Regions from separate parts of the Azospirillum sp. genome, predicted to be linked through region 1. Evidence: riboswitches for the same ligand, from Rfam matches in the RefSeq annotation. Region 1 holds a riboswitch; each other region holds the start of a gene.
What was found. Region 1 has a riboswitch for thiamine pyrophosphate ahead of thiO (glycine oxidase ThiO). Riboswitches for the same ligand answer to the same signal wherever they lie in the genome.
Positions count from the first base shown of each region.

Region 1 (4,766 bases):
ATCCTGGGCGTGGCCTTCGGGCACGGGCTGAACCTGGACGACCCCGGCAAGCTGGCCGATCCCAAGATGATCTATCTGTTCCGCAACGGCGACAGCACCCAGTGCGGCGTGCTGAAGATGCCGAACGACGACCCGCGGATCTCCGCTGGCAAGCCCGAGGCGGCCCGCTAACCCTCGGCGTCAGCCTTCCCGAACACCTCCTCCCACGTCGCCATCAGCGCCGAATCGACGTCCTCCATGGTCACCAGATGGCCGAGCGCCACCATGGAGGTCACCCCGTACTGGCTGATCCCGCACGGCACGATGCCGGCGAAGTGCGACAGGTCCGGCTCGACGTTCAGCGCCACGCCGTGGAAGGTCACCCAGCGGCGCACCCGCACGCCGATGGCGGCGATCTTGTCCTCCTGGCCCTTCAGCCCGCCGTACGGCCCCTTGTCGACCCAGATGCCGACCCGGCCCTCGCGGCGTTCGCCCTTGATGTTGAAGGAGGCGAGGGTGCGAATCAGCCACTCCTCCAGATCGTGGACGTAGGCCCGCACGTCCGCCCCGCGCGCCTTCAGGTCCAGCATCACGTAGGCCACCCGCTGCCCCGGCCCGTGGTAGGTGAACTGCCCGCCGCGGCCGGTGCGGTGCACCGGGAAGCGGTCGGGCTCCAGCAGGTCCTCGTCGCGGGCGCTGGTGCCGGCGGTGTAGAGCGGCGGGTGTTCCAGCAGCCAGACCAGTTCCGGCGCCGTGCCGGCGCGGATCGCCTCGACGCGGGCCTCCATCTCGGCGATGGCCTCCTCGTAGGGCATGGGCTCGTCGCTGATGCGCCATTCGATGGGGTTCATGGGTGGGCTGACCACTTTCTTTGCGTTTGATGAAATGCGCGGCTTGATCCCGCCATCGGGATCTGGTATTCCCCCGCCCACTCCGGTGCAAGCATCGGATGCCTACCAGGGATGCGGTCGTGGCGGAATTGGTAGACGCGCAGCGTTGAGGTCGCTGTGGCAGAAATGCCGTGGAAGTTCGAGTCTTCTCGACCGCACCATCTCCGGTTCTTCCGGGGGTTAAACGAAAAGCCCGCTGGCCGATGGCCGAGCGGGCTTTTTCGTATCCGGAGGCTGGCCCCAGGCTCTGTTCAGCGGATGAACACGTACTGGTCCAGCGACACCCGGCGCATGGTCTGCACGATGTAGGGCTGGGCGTTCACCACGGTGACGCTGCCCTGCCGCTCGCGGCAGCGGTTGGCCAGCACGAACAGCATGCCGATCGCCGTCGAATCCAGGAAGGTCAGGTAGCGCAGGTCGAGCGGCACCTCCGGCTTCGCCGTGAAGTCCCAGTGCGCCAGCATCTCGTGGAACTTGCGGCTGTCGTCGTAGGTGAAGCGTCCCGACAGCAGGATGCCATCCTGCCCGTCCACTTCGGTGAAGGCGTACTCCATCGCGCGAAACCCTGACCCGCTGTTGCTGCGCCCATATTACGCAGGTATGCGGCGGATTACACAAAGTTCACGCGTGGTCCCGCCCGACACGCTGGACAAAGGCGCGCCCCGCCTATATTCCGTGCGAGCCCCGTCGGCCGCGCCAAGCCGGGCCGCCGGGGCTCCTCGACAAGACCTAAGCGTGCACCCCGGTGCTGCCGAAGCGGGAGCGGACGATGGACGTGGCCGAAAACCGTGACCCGCACCAGCCGCCGCCGCATCAGCCGGAAGAGCCGCGCCACCCCTTCCGCGAGGAGGACGAGGAGCGCGCCTACGGCGTCGATCCCGACTTCGTGGAGGAGATCGGCGACCTGCTGCGCGACGGCCGCGCCGACGAGGTGCGCGCCGAGGTCGAGGATCTGCACGCCGCCGATGTCGCCGACCTGATCGAGCAGGTCGGCCCGGACGAGCGCGAAGCCCTCATCGACATCCTGCGCCCGAACTTCGACGGCGAGGTGCTGTCGCACCTCAACGAGGACCTGCGCGAGCAGGTCATGGAGCTGTTCGAGCCGAAGGAGCTCGCCGCCGCGGTGGCCGAGCTGGACACCGACGACGCCGTCGACCTCATCGAGGACATGGACGAGGAGACCCGCAAGGCGATCCTCGACAACCTGCCCGCCGAAGACCGCGCGCTGGTGCAGGAGAACCTGACCTACGAGGAATACACCGCCGGCCGCCTGATGCAGCGCGACCTCGTGGCGGTGCCGCAGTTCTGGACGGTTGGCAAGACGCTGGACTTCCTGCGCGCCTCGGGCGACGACCTGCCGGAGGACTTCTACGACCTCTTCGTGGTGGACCCGCTGCACCGGGTGGTCGGCGCGGTGCCGCTCTCACGGGTGATGCGGCAGAAGCGCTCGGTGCGCATCGCCGACATCGCCACCGAGGACCTGCACACCATCCCCGTCACCATGGAGCAGGAGGAGGTGGCGAACCTCTTCCGCCAGTACGCCCTGGTCTCCGCCCCGGTGGTCGACCAGGCCGGGCGCCTGCGCGGCGTCATCACCGTGGACGACGTGGTGCACATCATCGACGAGGAGGCGGAGGACGACATCCTCAAGCTCGGCGGCGCCGGCGACACCGGCGTCTACACGCCGATTCGCGAGATCTCCAGGTCGCGCCTGTGGTGGCTGCTGGTCAACCTGGTCACCGCCTTCATCGCGTCGGGCGTCATCTCGCTGTTCGAGGGGGCGATCGAGAAGGTCGTGGCGCTCGCGGTGCTGGCGCCCATCGTCGCCTCCATGGGCGGCAACGCCGGCACCCAGACGCTGACCGTGGTGGTGCGCGCGCTGGCGACGCGCGAGCTGTCGCCCGCCAACGTCTGGCGCGTCTTCGGCAAGGAGCTGGTGGTGGCTCTGATCAACGGCGTGGTCTTCGCCGTGCTGGTCGGCGCCATCGCCTGGGTGTGGTTCGAGCCCACCATCGGCGTCGTCATCGCCTGCGCCATGATCATCAACCTGTTCGTCGCCGGCCTGTTCGGCGTGATGATCCCGCTGGGCCTGGAGAAGCTGGGCGTCGACCCGGCGGTGTCGAGCACGGTGTTCCTCACCACCGTCACCGACGTGGTCGGCTTCTTCGCCTTCCTGGCGCTGGCGACCGTTTTTCTGCTGTAATTGTTCCCTCAAACGGCGGGCGGGGCCGTCCGGCCCCTTGCCTTCGCGGCCATGTGGCCGCGGGGCTCCCGGCGGATCCATCGGATCCGCCTGCCGCCAGCACAAACCTTGCGGGTTTGTGCGAGAGGCCTCAACGGCCCAGTCGCGCTACGCGCTCCAAAAACTTCTTGCTTTGGTTGCGGCGGCCCGTCAGCATGTGGGCTCGGCATGGGGTGCTGCGCGTGGTGCGCGGCTGAGATCAAACCCATCGAACCTGTCTGGGTAATGCCAGCGAAGGGAGCCGCCTATGAGCGATTCTGCGCCCGCAATCCATCCATCGTCCTCTAAGTCCCCGTCCGTCGCCGTGATCGGCGCCGGCGCCATCGGCCTGGGCATCGCCTGGCGGCTGGCGTCGGCCGGCGCCCGGGTCGATGTCTTCGACCAGGGCGAAGCCGGACGCGGCGCCACGCACGCCTCCGGCGGCATGCTCGCCGCCTGCATCGAGACCGAACCGGGGGAGGAGTGGATGCTCCCCCTCAATCGGGAGAGCCAGCGGCGCTGGCCCGCCTTCGCGGCCGAGCTGGAGGCCGCCACCGGCCTGTCGGTCGAGCTGCGCACCGAGGGCACGCTGTACATCGGCCACACCGCCGACGACATGGCCCGCCTGCGCTTCCTGCACGAGTTCCAGCGCGGCCTGGATCTGCCGATCGAGCTGCTGAACGGCGCCGAGGCCCGCCGGCGCGAGCCCTACCTGCAGCCGGGCGTGGCCGGGGCGCTGTTCAGCCCGGAGGACCATCAGGTCGAGAACCGGGCGCTCAGCCGCGCCCTGCACGCCGCCGTGCTGAAGGCCGGCGGCCGGGTGCACGAACACGCGGCGGTGACCCGCATCGAGCTGCGCGGCGGCCGGGCGGCCGGCGTGTGGGTGGGTGACACGCTGCACCCGGCGGACGTGGTGGTGCTGGCCGCCGGGGCGTGGTCGCGCGGCGTCGAGGGCTTGCCCGCCGCGGGCCGCCCGCCGGTCCGGCCGATCAAGGGGCAGATGCTGGCCCTGCGCATGGACCCGGCGGCGCCGCTGCTGCGCCACGTGGTGTGGACGCCCACCACCTACCTGATCCCGCGCCTGGACGGCCGTCTGGTGATCGGCGCCACCAGCGAGGAGCGCGGCTTCAACGAGGACCTGACCGCCGGCGGAATCTTCTCGCTGCTCGAAGGCGTGTGGCGGGCGGTGCCCGGCGTCGCCGAGCTGCCCATCGACGAGATGTGGACCGGCTTCCGCCCCGGCAGCCGCGACGACGCGCCGATCCTGGGAACCGGCGAGGTGGAAGGGCTGGTCTACGCGACCGGCCACCACCGCAACGGCATCCTGCTGGCGCCGGTGACCGCCGACGCGATCGCCCGCCTGATCCTCACCGGCGAGACCGATCCGGTAATCGCCGGGTTCGGCATCGGGCGGTTCCGGGAGGCGGCATGACCACCATCCGCGTGAACGGCACGGCGGAGCCGCTGGATGCGGCCTCCGTCGCCGACCTCCTGGCCACGCGCGGCATCGGGCCGGACACCCCGGCCGTCGCCGTGGCCCTCAACGGCGCCGTGGTGCGCCGGGCGCAGTGGGCGGAGACGCCGCTGCGCCCCGGCGACGATCTGGACATCGTCCGTCCCTTCCAGGGCGGCTGAGCGGGAGACTTCGACATGACGACTGACGACACGCTCACCAT
Region 1 is NZ_JBOZRT010000033.1:20,453-25,218, reverse strand. Features, by position in the region: gene ACRWK7_RS06775 (hypothetical protein) at 1-171, shown strand, start outside; gene lipB (lipoyl(octanoyl) transferase LipB) at 168-845, opposite strand; tRNA gene ACRWK7_RS06765 (tRNA-Leu) at 944-1,030, shown strand; gene ACRWK7_RS06760 (STAS domain-containing protein) at 1,121-1,423, opposite strand; gene mgtE (magnesium transporter) at 1,639-3,072, shown strand; TPP riboswitch at 3,270-3,368, shown strand; gene thiO (glycine oxidase ThiO) at 3,359-4,522, shown strand; gene thiS (sulfur carrier protein ThiS) at 4,519-4,725, shown strand; gene ACRWK7_RS06740 (thiazole synthase) at 4,741-4,766, shown strand, end outside.

Region 2 (4,766 bases), on a different contig from region 1:
GGTGCTGGTGTTCTTCAACCCGGCGCTGCTGGACTGGAGCGACCGCCGGATGCTGCTCGGCAACGGGCTGCTGCTCGGCTCGGCGCTGTGCTGGGCGACGGCGGCCAGCCTGTACCGCCGCCGGGTGTGGCGGACACCGTTCTGGACGCAGACCTTCTGGCAGATCGCGGTCAGCGCGGTGGTCATGAGCCCGGTGGCGCTCGTCCTGGAGTTCGGACAGCCGATCACCTGGGCGCCGGCGCTGCTCGGCGCGCTGGTCTACAACTGGCTGATCGGCACGGCGCTCTGTTACTGGTGGTGGTCGAAGGCGCTGGCGGTGATGCCGGCCGCCCAGGCCGGGCAGATCGTCTGCCTGGTGCCCATCACCGCGCTGCTGGAGAGCGCGGTGATCTTCGGCGAGCCGCTGAGCGTCGGCGTGCTGCTCAGCGTCGGGCTGATCGCCGCCGGGATCGTGCTGACGGCGCGGGCGCGGTGATCCCTCGGGTTCGGCGGAAAGGGGGCAACAGGACACACGGATTTCGCGGATTGAGGCACGGATTGCACGGATTTCTCTTGTTCTTGCGACGCAAGCATAAAAGATCCGTGTAATCCGTGCTCAAATCCGTGCGATCCGTGTATCTCCTGTTGCCCTCAAGGATCGATCAATCCGCCGCCTTGTAGATCTCCCCGCCCTGCGCACGGAACGTCTCCGCCATCTCGGCCATGCCGGAGTTGGCGTAGTCCCGCACCTCCTGGGTGATCTTCATCGAGCAGAACTTCGGCCCGCACATTGAGCAGAAGTGCGCGACCTTCGCCCCCTCGGCCGGAAGGGTCTGGTCGTGGAAGCGCTCCGCCGTCTCCGGGTCCAGCGACAGGTGGAACTGGTCGCGCCAGCGGAACTCGAAGCGCGCGCGGCTCAGCGCGTCGTCACGCTCCCGCGCCGCCGGGTGGCCCTTGGCGAGGTCGGCGGCGTGCGCGGCGATCTTGTAGGTCACCACGCCCACCTTGACGTCGTCGCGGTCCGGCAGCCCCAGGTGCTCCTTCGGCGTGACGTAGCAGAGCATCGCCGTCCCGAACCAGCCGATCATCGCCGCCCCGATGCCGCTGGTGATGTGGTCGTAGCCCGGCGCGATGTCGGTGACCAGCGGCCCGAGCGTGTAGAACGGCGCCTCGCCGCACAGCTTGAGCTGCTTGTCCATGTTCTCCTTGATCTTGTGCATCGGCACGTGGCCGGGGCCTTCGATCATGGTCTGCACGTCGTGCTTCCAGGCGATCTTGGTGAGCTCGCCCAGCGTCTCCAGTTCGGCGAACTGCGCGGCGTCGTTGGCGTCGGCGATCGAGCCGGGGCGCAGGCCGTCGCCCAGCGAGAAGCTGACGTCGTACGCCTTCATGATGTCGCAGATGTCGTCGAAGTGCGTGTAGAGGAAGTTCTCCCTGTGGTGGGCTAGGCACCACTTGGCGAGGATCGAGCCGCCGCGCGACACGATGCCGGTCACCCGCTTGGCCGTCAGCGGGATGTGGGCGAGGCGCACGCCGGCGTGGATGGTGAAGTAGTCCACCCCCTGCTCGGCCTGCTCGATCAGCGTGTCGCGGAAGATCTCCCAGGTCAGGTCCTCGGCCTTGCCGTTGACCTTCTCCAGCGCCTGGTAGATCGGCACGGTGCCGATGGGCACGGGCGAATTGCGGATGATCCACTCGCGGGTGGTGTGGATGTTGCGGCCGGTGGACAGGTCCATCACCGTGTCGGCGCCCCAGCGGATCGCCCACACCATCTTCTCCACCTCCTCGCCGATCGACGACGCCACGGCGGAGTTGCCGATGTTGGCGTTGATCTTGGTGAGGAAGTTGCGGCCGATGATCATCGGCTCGGCTTCGGGGTGGTTGATGTTGGCGGGGATGATGGCCCGGCCGCGGGCGATCTCGTCGCGGACGAACTCCGGCGTGATGAATTCGGGAATGCTGGCGCCGAACGACTCGCCGTCGCGGGCCTGCTCCAGCGCGGCGGCGCGGCCGAGGTTCTCGCGGATGGCGACGTACTCCATCTCCGGCGTGACGATGCCGGCGCGGGCGTACGCCATCTGTGTCACCGCACGGCCGGGCTTGCCGCGCAACGGCCGGCGTTCCGAGCCGGGGTGGACGTCGAGGTTGGGCGCCTCGCCGGGGCGCAGCCCGTCATCCTCCGGGCGAACGGCGCGGCCGTCGTACGCCTCCACGTCGCCGCGGCCGCGGATCCAGGATTCCCTCAGGGCCGGCAGGCCCTTGCGGATGTCCACCGCCATGTCGGGGTCGGTGTAGGGGCCGGAGGCGTCGTACACCCGCACCGGCGGCTCGCCGCCGCCGACGCGGATCTCGCGCATGGCGACGCGTACACCCTGGTCGCCCGGCACGTACACCTTCTGAGAGGCGGGCAGGGGCCCGGTGGAAACGGAGAAGTTGGGGTCGGTGAGGTCTCTTGGCACGGTCGATCTCCTTCGTCGGTCGAGGAGATCCGGTCACAGGTGCGGAAGAAGGTGCGGGTGTGGTGGTGTTTCGGCGCCCGCAGCGGTTCCTTCCCTTCGCCGGTATGAGCCGGATCAGGTTCGAAGGGTCACCACGTCGCCGGAGCCCTGTCTGGGCCTTGGCCGGTGGTATCTCAGCCCCCTACGGGACCCCCCTGGAACGAGGCGCCATGCTGGGCCGCTTGCGAGCCGTTGTCAAACGGGAAAGGAACCGACCCCGCCGCCGCGCCGTTGCCTTTCCGTATGGTGGCAGCCGTGGGAGACAGACCTATGTTCGGGCACGAGGAATCGGACGACGACGCGCGCATCCGCCGCGAGGTCACCCAGCGCCTGACCGAGGACGAATACGTCGATGCGCACGATCTGGAGGTGACGGTCCACCACGCCGCGGTGACGCTGACCGGCAGCGTCGGCTCGGTGGAGCAGGGCCACCGCGCGGCCGAACTGGCGGCGAAGGTCCACGGCGTGGCGCAGGTGATCGACCGCCTGGGGCTGCGCCGCACCGCGCAGGCGGCGCAGGCGATGGGCGAGCTCGGCTCCAGCCCCGCCGACCCCGAGACGCGCACGCCCGGCGTGGTCGGCGACATGAACGAGCCGGCGACGCTGAAGGAGGCGCACACCAACTCGCTGACGCGGCGATAGGGGCGCGGCGTCAACGGGGCAACCCGGTTCACACGGATTTCACGGATTTGGGCACGGATTGCACGGATTGCCCTGCCGCGATCACCTCTCAAATCGTCCTCCCCGCGAAGGCGGGGATGACGACCAGGAAGGCGCTTGAAGTGAAAGAATGGATCAAACCAGATCCGTGAAATCCGTGCAGCCCCTGTTGTCCCCGAAACACAGGCACGATCCCAACGCCAAACGCCCGCCGCGGGTTTCCCCACGGCGGGCGCCGGATAGCTCGACAGACCGGGCGGATTACTCCGCGGCGGCGGCGGTCTTGTTCATGCCGCGGCCGGTGGTGCGCTCCGAGATGCGGGCCGACTTGCCACGGCGATCGCGCAGGTAGTACAGCTTGGCGCGGCGGACGTCGCCCTTGCGGACCAGCTCGATCGAGTCGATGCGCGGGCTGTACAGCGGGAACACGCGCTCCACGCCCTCGCCGTAGCTGATCTTGCGCACGGTGAACGAGGAGTTCACGCCGGCGTTCTTGCGGGCGATGCACACGCCCTCGTAGGCCTGGACGCGCTCGCGCGTGCCCTCGACGACCTTCACGTTCACGCGGAGCGTATCGCCCGGCGAGAATTCCGGGATGGCCTTGTCACCAAGGGCCTTCTGGATCTGCTCCTGCTCGAGCTGCTGCAACAGGTTCATGACACTACCCCTTTTCCTCGGCGCGCCTCGCGGCGGACCGTCACTCCGTCGTTCCACTCGGCCTGCGTCTGCGGGCCCGCTTCTCCGGCACCGGACGACTCGCTTCGTAGCGGGACCACAGGTCGGGCCGCCGGGCCCGTGTGATCCGCTCCGCCTCGGCGAGCCGCCAGGCGCGAACCTTCTCGTGGTGGCCGGAGAGAAGAACCTCCGGCACCGTCCGCTCCACACCCAGCCCGTCGGTCCAGACGGCGGGCCGCGTGTAGTGGGGGTATTCGAGCAACCCCCGTTCGAAACTCTCGTCGTCGGCCGTCGCCACGTTCCCCATGACGCCGGGCAGCAAGCGCACCACGGCGTCGATCAGGGCAAGCGCGGCCGGCTCGCCGCCGGACAGCACGAAATCGCCGAGGCTGACCTCCTCGACTCCGTGCGCTTCCAGCACCCGTTCATCGACCCCCTCGTATCGGCCGCAGAGCAGCGTCACGACCGGAGTCGCCGCCAGCTCCTTGACCAGGGCCTGGTCGAGGACCCGGCCGCGCGGCGACAGGTAGATCACCCGGCCACGCCCTTCCGCACCCGGCAGGCTGCAGGTCGCGGTGAACGCGGCGTCCAGGACGTCCGGCCGCATCACCATGCCCGCGCCCCCGCCGAAGGGGGCGTCGTCAACGGAGCGGTGTTTATCGCGCGCAAAATCGCGAATGTCCACTGATTCCAGCGACCACACGCCATTTTCCAGCGCCTTGCCGGCCAGGCTGTGACCCAGCGGCCCGGGGAACATCTCCGGGAACAGGGTCAGCACCTTGACGGTCCAGGCGAGCGGGCCGGCAGCGCCGTGATTCACGGCTCCGACTCCTCGTCGCCCTTGCCGTCGGGCTTGGCTTCCACCACCGCGGGCGGATCGACGACGACCCGCCCGCCCTTGACGTCCACCACCGGCACGCAGGCCTTGGTGAACGGCAACAGCTCCGTGGCGCC
Region 2 is NZ_JBOZRT010000124.1:12,133-16,898, forward strand. Features, by position in the region: gene ACRWK7_RS26820 (DMT family transporter) at 1-475, shown strand, start outside; gene thiC (phosphomethylpyrimidine synthase ThiC) at 642-2,438, opposite strand; TPP riboswitch at 2,512-2,644, opposite strand; gene ACRWK7_RS26830 (BON domain-containing protein) at 2,748-3,119, shown strand; gene rplS (50S ribosomal protein L19) at 3,399-3,794, opposite strand; gene trmD (tRNA (guanosine(37)-N1)-methyltransferase TrmD) at 3,835-4,632, opposite strand; gene rimM (ribosome maturation factor RimM) at 4,629-4,766, opposite strand, start outside.
Region 2: another riboswitch for thiamine pyrophosphate. It lies ahead of thiC (phosphomethylpyrimidine synthase ThiC); the one in region 1 lies ahead of thiO (glycine oxidase ThiO).

Region 3 (4,766 bases), on a different contig from region 1:
CGTGCAGCAGCACGCGGTCCTCGATGTGCGCCGGGTGCGACTGGGTGACGATGGCGAGGTCGGCGTAGGCGGCGCGCCTGGCCAGCAGCTCGACGTGGTCGCCCTCGTCCACCGTCCAGGAATAGGAGCAGTCCTTGAGCGCCTGCCGCACCTCGTGCTCGACCTCGCCGGCCTTCTCGCGGGCGATCACCGTCGATTCGGCGATGTAGCCGTAGGAGGCGGCGCGCCCGGTGGCCGCCGCGGGCATCGCCACCGGGGTGGCGATGTACAGCACCTCCACGAAGGCGTCGAAGCGCTTGGTCAGCGAGACGGCCACCTCCAGGCGGGTGGTGTGGCGGTCGTCGTTCGCCATGTGCAGCAGGATGGTCTTGATCGGCATGGTCTCGCTCGCGTTTGCCGGCCCCGGCGGGCCCACCACACGGTAACGCCCGCCGGAGCACATTGGCAACCGGCCCCTACTTCAGCGTGACGGCGTAGGCGTCCACCGGCAGCGCCTCCTTGATCAGGCCGCGGGCCTTCAGGAAGGTCGCGAAGCGCGCGTAGCGGCCGGCGTCCAGCGCCGCCGGGCTGTGCGAGAAGCGCGGCAGCGTGTCGGCCCAGGCGCGGCGGTTCAGCTCGTCGTTCAGCTCCGGCCGGCCCTTGGTGAAGGCGGCGTGCGCCTCCTCGGGGTGGTTGAGGATGTAGAGGACGGCGCGCTCGACCGCCGCCAGGAACTTCGGCAGACGCGGGTCGCCGGCCTGCGCCTTGTTGGCGACCAGGATCAGCTCGTCGTAGGCCGGGACGCCCTCCTCCTCGGGGTAGAAGGCGCGGCCCGGGTGCTTCTCGATGGCCATCTGGTTGAGCTCGAAGTTGCGGAAGGCGCCGATCACCGCGTCCACCTGCCCCGAGAGGATCGACGGCGACAGCGAGAAGTTCACGTTCACCAGCGTCACGTCCTTCAGGCTCAGGCCCGCCTTCTCCAGCATGGCGCCGAGCAGCGCGTCCTCGAACCCGCCGACCGAGAAGCCGACCTTGCGGCCCTTCAGGTCCTTCACCGACTTCACCGGCCCGTCGGCCAGCACCACCAGCGAGTTGAGCGGCGTCGACACCAGCGTGCCGACGCGCACCAGCGGCAGCCCCTCGCCGACCTGCACCTGGAGCTGCGGCTGGTAGGACACCGCCAGCTCCGCCTTTCCGGCGGCGACCAGCTTCGGCGGGTCGTTGGGATCGGCGGGGGCGACCAGCTCGACGTCCAGGCCGGCGTCCTTGAAGAAGCCCAGCTCCTTCGCCACCACCAGCGGGGCGTGGTCGGGGTTGACGAACCAGTCGAGCAGCACGGTCATCTTGTCCTGCGCCAGCGCGGGCAGGGCGGTCAGCAGCCCGGCGGCGAACGCCGCGGCGGCGAACGGGAACTTCATCGGTCAGTCCTTCTCATCGAACGCATGGGAATCGGGAAGCCACGGCAGCGCGCGCCGCAGCAGCGCGTCCGTGACGGCGTAGAGCGCCACCGCGAACGCGCCGAGCACGAACAGGGCGGCGAAGAGCAGGTCCACCTGCATGCGCGCGTTGGCGTGCAGCATCAGGTAGCCGAGGCCGGAGGAGGAGCCCACCCACTCGCCGATCACCGCGCCGATCGGCGCCACCGCGGCGGCGACGCGGATGCCGGAGGCCAGGGCGGGCAGGGCGGCGGGCAGGCGAATGTGCCACAGCGTGGAGACGCCGGACGCCCCCATGGTGCGGGCGAGGTCGAGCCAGCCCGGCTCGGTGCGGCGCAGGCCGTCGAACAGCGCGGTGGTGACCGGGAAGTAGATGACCAGCGTCGCCATGGCGATCTTCGACACCATGCCGTAGCCAAGCCACAGCACCAGCAACGGCGCCAGCGCGAACACCGGAATCGCCTGGCTGACCACCAGCAGCGGCATCAGCCAGCGCCGCGCGCCGCGGACGCTGGCGAGGACGACGGCGCTCGCCGTGCCGAGCACGACACCAAGGACGAGGCCGATCAGGATCTCGGCCAGCGTGGTGGCGGCGTGCTGTGCCAGCAGGCCGGCGTTGCGCTGCAAAGCGTCGGCGACCGCCAGCGGGCCGGGCAGGATGAAGCGGGGCAGGCCGGTGGCCCAGACCAGCGCCTGCCAGGCGGCGAGGAGGACGGCGAGGGTGACGAGGGCGCGGATCACGCGCATGGCGTTTCCCCCACCCTAACCCTCCCCCGCTCTCGGCGGATCGGAGATCCGCCTGCCGCGTCAGCGCAAACCATAGGTTTGCGCGAGAGCTTCGCAGGGGAGGGAACTCCGCCATCAGCCCTGAAAGCCCTCCCCTGCGAAGCGGGGGAGGGTTGGGTGGGGGCAAGTGTTGCAAGGCTGAAGCTCATCCCGCCAGCCTCCGCAGCAACTCGCCCTGCATCGCCAACACCGCCGCGTCGTCCGGCGCGCGCGGCGGCGTCCCCGGCGGCTCCAGCGCCGGCCCGACGGTCGCCGGCATGCCGCTCATCACGTGCACGAAGTGGCCGATCCGCAGCGCCTCCAGGGGATCGTGGGTGACCAGAAGCACCGTCCGCCCGGCCAGCAGCTCCGCCGCCAGCTCCTGCAGGCGCAGGCGGGTGATCGCGTCGAGCGCCGAGAACGGCTCGTCCATCAGCACCACCGGCCGCCGCTCCATCAGCGTGCGGGCGAGCGCGACGCGCTGGCGCTGCCCGCCGGACAGCGCCGCCGGACGGTCGCCGGCGCGGCCGGGCAGCCCGACGCGCTCCAGCAGGCCGTGCGCCTCATCGACCAGCGGCGGCGAGCGCCGTTCGCCGCGCAGCTTGGCGCCGAGCAGCACGTTGTCCAGCACGCTCAGCCAGGGCAGCAGCAGATCCTGCTGCGCCATGTAGGCAACGCGTCCGGCCAGCGGCAGCCCGTCGCCCGCGGTCACCGTGGTCGGCGGTTCCGGCTCGGCGAGCCCGGCGATCAGGCGCAGCAGGGTGGTCTTGCCCACGCCGCTCGGACCGAGCAGGCAGGTGACCGCCGCCGGCTCCAGGCGCAGGTTGAGATCCTCGAACAGCGGCGCGCCGCCGTAGGTCAGGCGGGCGGAGGCGATGGTGACGGAAACCGGAGCCGGCACCCCGGCCGGTGGAACGCGCGCGTGCATGGCTCACTGGTCCCTACGCCGGTACGAACCGGATCAGGTTCCAGGGGTCGTCCCGCTCATGGGACCTCTCAGCCGACCGCCGGCTCCCCCCAGTGACAGGGGAGGGACTATGGCAACTCGGAACAGCGCGGGCAAGCGGCGTGGTCGCTGGACGGCGGCAGTCCGGAGATTTCCAGCAGCAGCTTGGTCAGGATCGCCTGCGCGAAGGCGTCGAAGCCGTCGGCCACCACCAGGAACGCGCCGGGCCCGCCGATCACGTTGGTGCGGTAATAGCCGTCGAGGTCGCGCGGCGGCTCGCCGCCCCAGGGGTTGGGGCGGTCGTTGACGATGGGCAGGCCGTTGATGGTGATGCCCTTCTCCACCACCGCGTCGCGGATGAAGGTCACCGGCGGGCCGCTGTTGTTGGGGCCGTCGCCGGACACGTCGATGACCTTCCGCGTGCCCTCGAAGCCGTTGTTCTCGAACAGCGCGGAGGCGTAGGCGAGGGCGGCGCTGATAGAGGTCCAGCGCTCGCGCCCGATGCCGCTCTCCCCCAGCCGGTCGGCGAAGGCGGTGATGGCCTCGCGGCGGTCGAGCAGGGTCCAGCCGATAACCGTCTGCTGGTAGTGGTCGCCCGCCCATTCCACGTAGGTCACCGCGATGCGTCCGTAGGGGCCGGAGCTGATGGCGTTGATGACCTTGGGGTTGAGGAAGGCCTGGATGTAGCCGCGGCGCTGCAGTTCCGCCTCGTCCGGGTCGATGCTGCCGGACACGTCGATGGCCAGCACCAGTTCGAGGTCCACCGGCACCCGGCCGCCGGCTGCGCGGCCCGGTCCGGTCAGGACCAGCAGGATCGTCAGCGCGGCGATGAGGCGAAGCGGCGTCGGCATCCCTCATCAAGAAAGGGCGCGGTGGCGTCACGGCAAGGCCCCCGGTGCGTCGTTGACGGAACCCCGGCGCCAGCCCACCTTGTCGGGGCCATGGCACGCCGTCCGCTCTTCCTGGGCAGCGAAGTGTACCGCGGGTCGAGTTACGGCCCGAAGCACCCGCTCGCCATCCCCCGCGTCTCCACCACCATCGACCTCTGCCGGGCGATGGGTTGGCTGGACGATGGCGTCTACATCGACACCCCGGTGGCGACGGTGGACGAGATCGCGCGCTTCCACCACCGCGACTACATCCTGGCGCTCGCCCGCGCCGAGGCCGAGCAGCGCGTCGATGCGGAGACGGCGGCGCGCTACAACCTCGGCAAGCTGGAGAACCCGGTGTTTCCGGAGATGTACCGGCGCCCGGCGATCAGCACCGGGGCGGGCATCCAGGCGGCGCGCCTGCTGCTGGAGGAGCCCGGCATCGTCTACAGCCCGGCCAGCGGCACCCACCACGCCCGCCCCGGCCGGGCCAGCGGCTTCTGCTATCTCAACGCGCCGGTGCTGGCGATCCTGGAGCTGCTCGACGCCGGGGTGGAGCGCGTCTACTACGTCGACCTTGACGCCCACCACGGCGACGGCGTGGAGGAGGCGTTCGCCGACGACGACCGGGTGCTGACGCTGTCGGTGCACGAGGACGGCCGCTGGCCCTTCACCGGCATGGCGGAAGAGCGCGCCGGCCGCATGGTGCGCAACCTGCCGGTCCCGCCGGGCTTCAACGACAGCGAGATGGATCACCTCGTGGAGGTGGCG
Region 3 is NZ_JBOZRT010000050.1:114,047-118,812, reverse strand. Features, by position in the region: gene ACRWK7_RS11975 (universal stress protein) at 1-379, opposite strand, end outside; gene ACRWK7_RS11970 (ABC transporter substrate-binding protein) at 456-1,397, opposite strand; gene ACRWK7_RS11965 (ABC transporter permease) at 1,401-2,162, opposite strand; gene ACRWK7_RS11960 (ABC transporter ATP-binding protein) at 2,347-3,108, opposite strand; TPP riboswitch at 3,101-3,208, opposite strand; gene ACRWK7_RS11955 (DUF1194 domain-containing protein) at 3,216-3,977, opposite strand; gene ACRWK7_RS11950 (acetoin utilization protein AcuC) at 4,068-4,766, shown strand, end outside.
Region 3: another riboswitch for thiamine pyrophosphate. It lies ahead of ACRWK7_RS11960 (ABC transporter ATP-binding protein); the one in region 1 lies ahead of thiO (glycine oxidase ThiO).

Region 4 (4,766 bases), on a different contig from region 1:
CCGTTCGGGCCGATCAGGCCGGTGATGCGGGCGGCGTCCAGCGTGAAGGAGACGCCGTCCACCGCACGCACGCCGCCGAACGCCTTGGTAAGGCCCTCGACGCGCAGAACCGGGCCGGGCGCGGCGGCGGGCGCCGGCAGCGGCAGCGGGGCGGGCGGCGGGCGGGGCGTCGGCGGCAGCAGGCGCTCCAGCAGGCCGGTCAGGCCGTGCGGCGCCAGCACGATGGCGGCCAGCAGCGCGCCGCCGTAGAGGATCAGGTAGCTGCGCTCCAGGAAGCGGAACCACTCCGGCAGGTGGATCAGCAGCAGCGCGCCCAGCACCGCGCCGGCCACCCGGCCCCGGCCGCCGACCACCGCGATGGTGAGGATCGACACCATGACCGGGAACTCCAGCACCTCCGGCGACACCACGCGCTGCGTGTGCACCGCCAGCGCCCCCGCCGCCCCGGCGTAGAGCGCGCTGAGCGCGAAGGCCTGCAGCCGCAACCGGCCGACGTCGAGGCCGAGGGTCGCCGCCGCCAGCGGGTCGTCGCGCAGCAGGGTCAGCGCCCGGCCCCAGCGCCCGCGCGCCAGGCGCCACGCCAGCAGCCCGCCCAGCGCGACGACGCCCCACACCATGGCGGCCAGCGGCAGGCCGCGCGACACGGTCATGCCGAAGGCGGCGATGCCCGGCACGCCGGCCAGCCCGTTGGCGCCGCCGGTGAGGTCCGGCGCGTTGACCGCCAGCAGCAGGACCACCTGGGCGATGCCCAGCGTCGCCAGGGCGAAGTAATGCGATTCCAGCCGCAGCACCGGCAGCCCGACCAGCAGCGCCAGCAGCACCGGCAGGACCAGGGAGACCGGGAAGGTGGCCGGGAAGCTCCAGCCCAGCTGGCTGCCGAGGATGCCCGTGGCGTACGCCCCCACGCCGAAGAACGCCCCGTGCGCCAATGAGAGCGCGCCGGCCAGCCCGAACACCAGCTGGAAGCCGATGGCCGCCAGCGCGTACACCCCGGCCACGGTCAGCACGCGCAGGCCGTACGGCGAGGCGTACAGCAGCGCGTACGCAACCAGGGCGGCGGCGCCGAGGGCGAGGACGCTACGCACGGCGCCGCGCCGCCTCGCCGAACAGGCCCTGCGGGCGGGCGACCAGGATGACCAGCAGCGTGGCGTACAGCGCGCCCAGCGCCACCGGGTAGGACAGCACCGCCGAGACGCCGACCTCGAACAGCGCGATCAGCAGCGCGCCCACCACCGCGCCGGGCACCGAGCCCCAGCCGCCGATGGTCACCGCGATGTAGGCCTTGAGGATCAGGTCGCCGCCGGCCGTCGGCGTCACGAAGAACTGGTTGGCGAGCAGCAGCCCCGCCGCCCCGGCGTACGCCGTGCCCAGCGCGAAGGTGGCGAGGATCATCGCGGTCACCGGAATGCCGCAGGCGCGCGCCATCTCCGGGTCCTGCGCGGTGGCGCGCAGGCGGCGGCCGAGCTGGGTGCGGGCGAACACCCACTGCTGCGCGCCGATCAGCAGCGCCGCGACGGCGAGGATCGCCAGCGACTGCACCGACACCACCAGCGGGCCGAGCGCCACCGTGCCGCCCCACAGCAGCGGCGGGGCGGCGCGCGGCTCGCCGCCGAACAGGGCGTTGGCGCCGTTCTGCAGGATGATGCCGACGGCGATGGTGCTGATGAACACCGACACGTGCGGCCGCCCGCGCAGCGGCAGGTAGGCGAGCCACGAGACGGCCAGGCCGAGGGCGGCCATCAGGACCAGCACCAGCGGCAGCAGGGCGAGGCCCGGGGCGGGGATCAGCTGGGCCAGCGCCACGGCCAGCATGCCGCCGGCCATGACGAGGTCGCCGTGCGCAAAGTTCACCGCCCCGGCGGCGTTCAGCACCAGCACGAAGCCCAGCGCCACCAGCGCGTAGGCGGCGCCGAGCGCGAGGCCGTTGAGGGTGAGCTGGAGGAGGATCATGCCGCAGGCCCCCTCCCCGTCCCTCCCCCGCTTGCGCGGTGGAGGGAGCCGAGCGGCGGAGTTCCCTCCACCGCCAAGGGCGGGGGAGGGTTAGGGAGGGGGCAACACGCCAGCCTCACTTCACCACGCCCGTCAGGTTGTCGTAGCGCTTGACCAGCACCGGCACCCGCGTCTTGCCGTCGTAGCAGACGATCACCGCCGAGTGCGCCATGTTGCCCTTGCCGTCCGAGGCGTAGGTCATGGCGAGGCCCTTGTGCGTGCCCCTGGCCAGCGCGTCCCGCACCTGCCCGGCCGTGCGCGCGCCCTTGGCGGCGGCGTCCAGCACCATCCGCACGCCGTCGTACTGGGCGAGCGCGAAGGCGTCGGGCTCGGCGTTGAAGGCGCTGCGGTAGGCGGCGGTGAACGCCTCCACCTCCGGCGAGCCGCCGGACACCGGGGAGGCCGCGGTCTCGGCGCACACGCCCTTCAGCTCGGCGGGCTCCAGCAGCGCCGCGGTGCTCGGCTGGTGCATGGCGGAGCCGGCGACGATGGGAATGTCCACCCCGTGCGCCGCCGCCTGGCGGATGAACAGCGCGGTGGGGGCGGAGTGCAGGTGCAGCACCAGCACGTCGGGCTTCGCCGCCAGCGCCTTGGTGATCACCGGCAGCAGGTCCTTGGCCGAGGTGTCCACGCCCTCCTCGAACACCGGCGTGGCGCCGAGCGCCCGGAACTGCTCCATCAGCTGCGCCTTGCCGCCCTGGCCGTAGGCGGTGGTCTGGTAGATCACCGCGGGGCGCCGCTTGCCCAGCTCCTCCACCACGTAGCGGGCGTGCGCCGCCTTGGTCACGGCGTCGCCGGGGAAGAAGCGGAAGACCCAGGGGTTGCCCTGCTCGGTGATCGACGCGGTGCCGGACACGGTGACCAGCGGCAGCCCGTAGTCCTTCGCCAGCGGCAGCATCGCCAGCATCTGCGTGCCGAGCATCGAGGCGACCACCGCGGTCACCGGCTTGCCGGCGGCGCGCTCCAGCGCGGTCACCGCGGCCTCCGGCGAGGTGCCGGTGTCCACCACGTCGGCGGTGACGCTCAGCCCGGCCGGCGCCTGCTTGAGGGCCAGCAGCGCGCCGTTGCGCTGGCTGGTGCCCTCCAGCGACAGGAAGCCGGTCAGCGGCACCAGGACGGGCACGTTGACCGACTGCGCGTGCGCGGCACCGGCCGCGAGCAGGCTCAACAGGATGGGAAACGCAAATCGACGCATGGCCTCTCCTCCGTGCCGGAGGGGATCGCCGCTCGAAGGGCGGCGCGCGGGCCGCGGTCCTCGACGGTCGGCTCCCTTCGCTGGCATGACCCAGATCAGGTTCGATGGGTAGTGTCTCAGCCCGCCCCGCACGGAGCAGGCACCCCAGCCGTTCGCGGGCGAGAGTACGGCGCCGGGCCGGCTTGTCAAGCCGCGTCCTTGAGCGCCTCCAGCTCGATGGCGATCTCGTCGATGACGTTGTTGTGGGTCTCCGCCGCCTCGGCCAGCTCGTCGTGGGTGATCGCGCCCGACGCCAGCTTCTGCTGCCAGCGCGGGGTCAGCTTGTAGGTCACCGCCACCGTGCGGAAGTCCACGCCCAGGTGCATGGCCAGACGCGTGTTCGGCCAGCGCCGCGCCATGAACAGCCGGTTGGCCTCCAGCGAGAACAGCGACAGCACGTCCGGCGTGATCGGGCGCACGTGCGTCGGGTCGCCCAGGAACCCGTCGCTGCGCGGGTGCGGCACGCGGATGTGGATGCGGGCGCCATGGCGGCACACGCGGTGCATCTCCGTCATGATGCCGAGGAACGTCCCGGTGGACTGGCCCAGATGCTCCAGCACGTGGATGAGTTGGATCTCCCCGACGCTGTCGTCGGGCCAGGGCCAGGGCACGGCCTCCAGGTCGGCGACCATGTCGGGAGCGAAGGTGTCGTACTTGTCGACATTAACGTAGCCGGCGAGCCGGGTGTCGCCGCAGCCGAGGTTGAGCTTGAGGCCGGTCATGACGCGCTCCGCAGGGACGGCCGACTCTAGCACGCCGGCCGCGCCTCGCGCCGCAGAACGTACAGGCCGCTGGCGATGACGATGCAGGCGCCCAGCGCCAGCGACGGGTCGGGCACGTCGCCGAAGATCAGCGCGCCGTACAGCACGCCCCAGAGCATCTGCGTGTACTGGAATGGCGCCACCACCGGCCCCGGCGCCATGCGGAAGGCGGCGATCAGGCAGAGCAGCGCGGTGCCGGCGACCAGCCCCACCGACAGCAGCAGCGGCAGGTCGGGCAAGGCCGGCGTCACCCAGACGAAGGGCTGCACCGGGGCCAGCAGCGCGCTGACCAGCAGGTTGCCGTAGAACGGCCAGGACGGCGCCGTCTCGCTGGTGCCGTAGCGGCGGACGATCACCGCCGACAGCGCGAAGCACACGGCGCTGAGCAGCGCGCCCAGCGCGCCGACGCCGACCACCGCCTCGGTCGGGCGCAGCATGAACAGCACGCCGGCGAACCCCGCCAGCACCGCCGCCCAGCGCCGGGCGCACACCGGTTCGCCGAGCAGCGGGCGGGCCAGCGCGGTGATGACCAGGGGGGCGGCGAACAGGATGGCGTAGACGTCGGCCATCGGCATGCGCTGGAAGGCGAAGAACGCCCCGGCCCCGGCGGTGGCGCCGACGAGACCGCGCAGGATCTGGATGCCCGGCCGCGCGGTCGCCAGCATGCGCGGGCCGCCGCGGACCAGCGCGTAGCCGGTGATCGGGATCAGCGAGACGCAGGCGTTGAAGAACAGCGCCTGCGGCAGCGGATAGGTGGCCGTGAGGTGCTTCATCAGCACATC
Region 4 is NZ_JBOZRT010000143.1:39,832-44,597, forward strand. Features, by position in the region: gene ACRWK7_RS29820 (branched-chain amino acid ABC transporter ATP-binding protein/permease) at 1-1,085, opposite strand, end outside; gene ACRWK7_RS29825 (branched-chain amino acid ABC transporter permease) at 1,078-1,950, opposite strand; gene ACRWK7_RS29830 (ABC transporter substrate-binding protein) at 2,066-3,184, opposite strand; TPP riboswitch at 3,240-3,341, opposite strand; gene ACRWK7_RS29835 (class I SAM-dependent methyltransferase) at 3,370-3,945, opposite strand; gene ACRWK7_RS29840 (DMT family transporter) at 3,972-4,766, opposite strand, start outside.
Region 4: another riboswitch for thiamine pyrophosphate. It lies ahead of ACRWK7_RS29830 (ABC transporter substrate-binding protein); the one in region 1 lies ahead of thiO (glycine oxidase ThiO).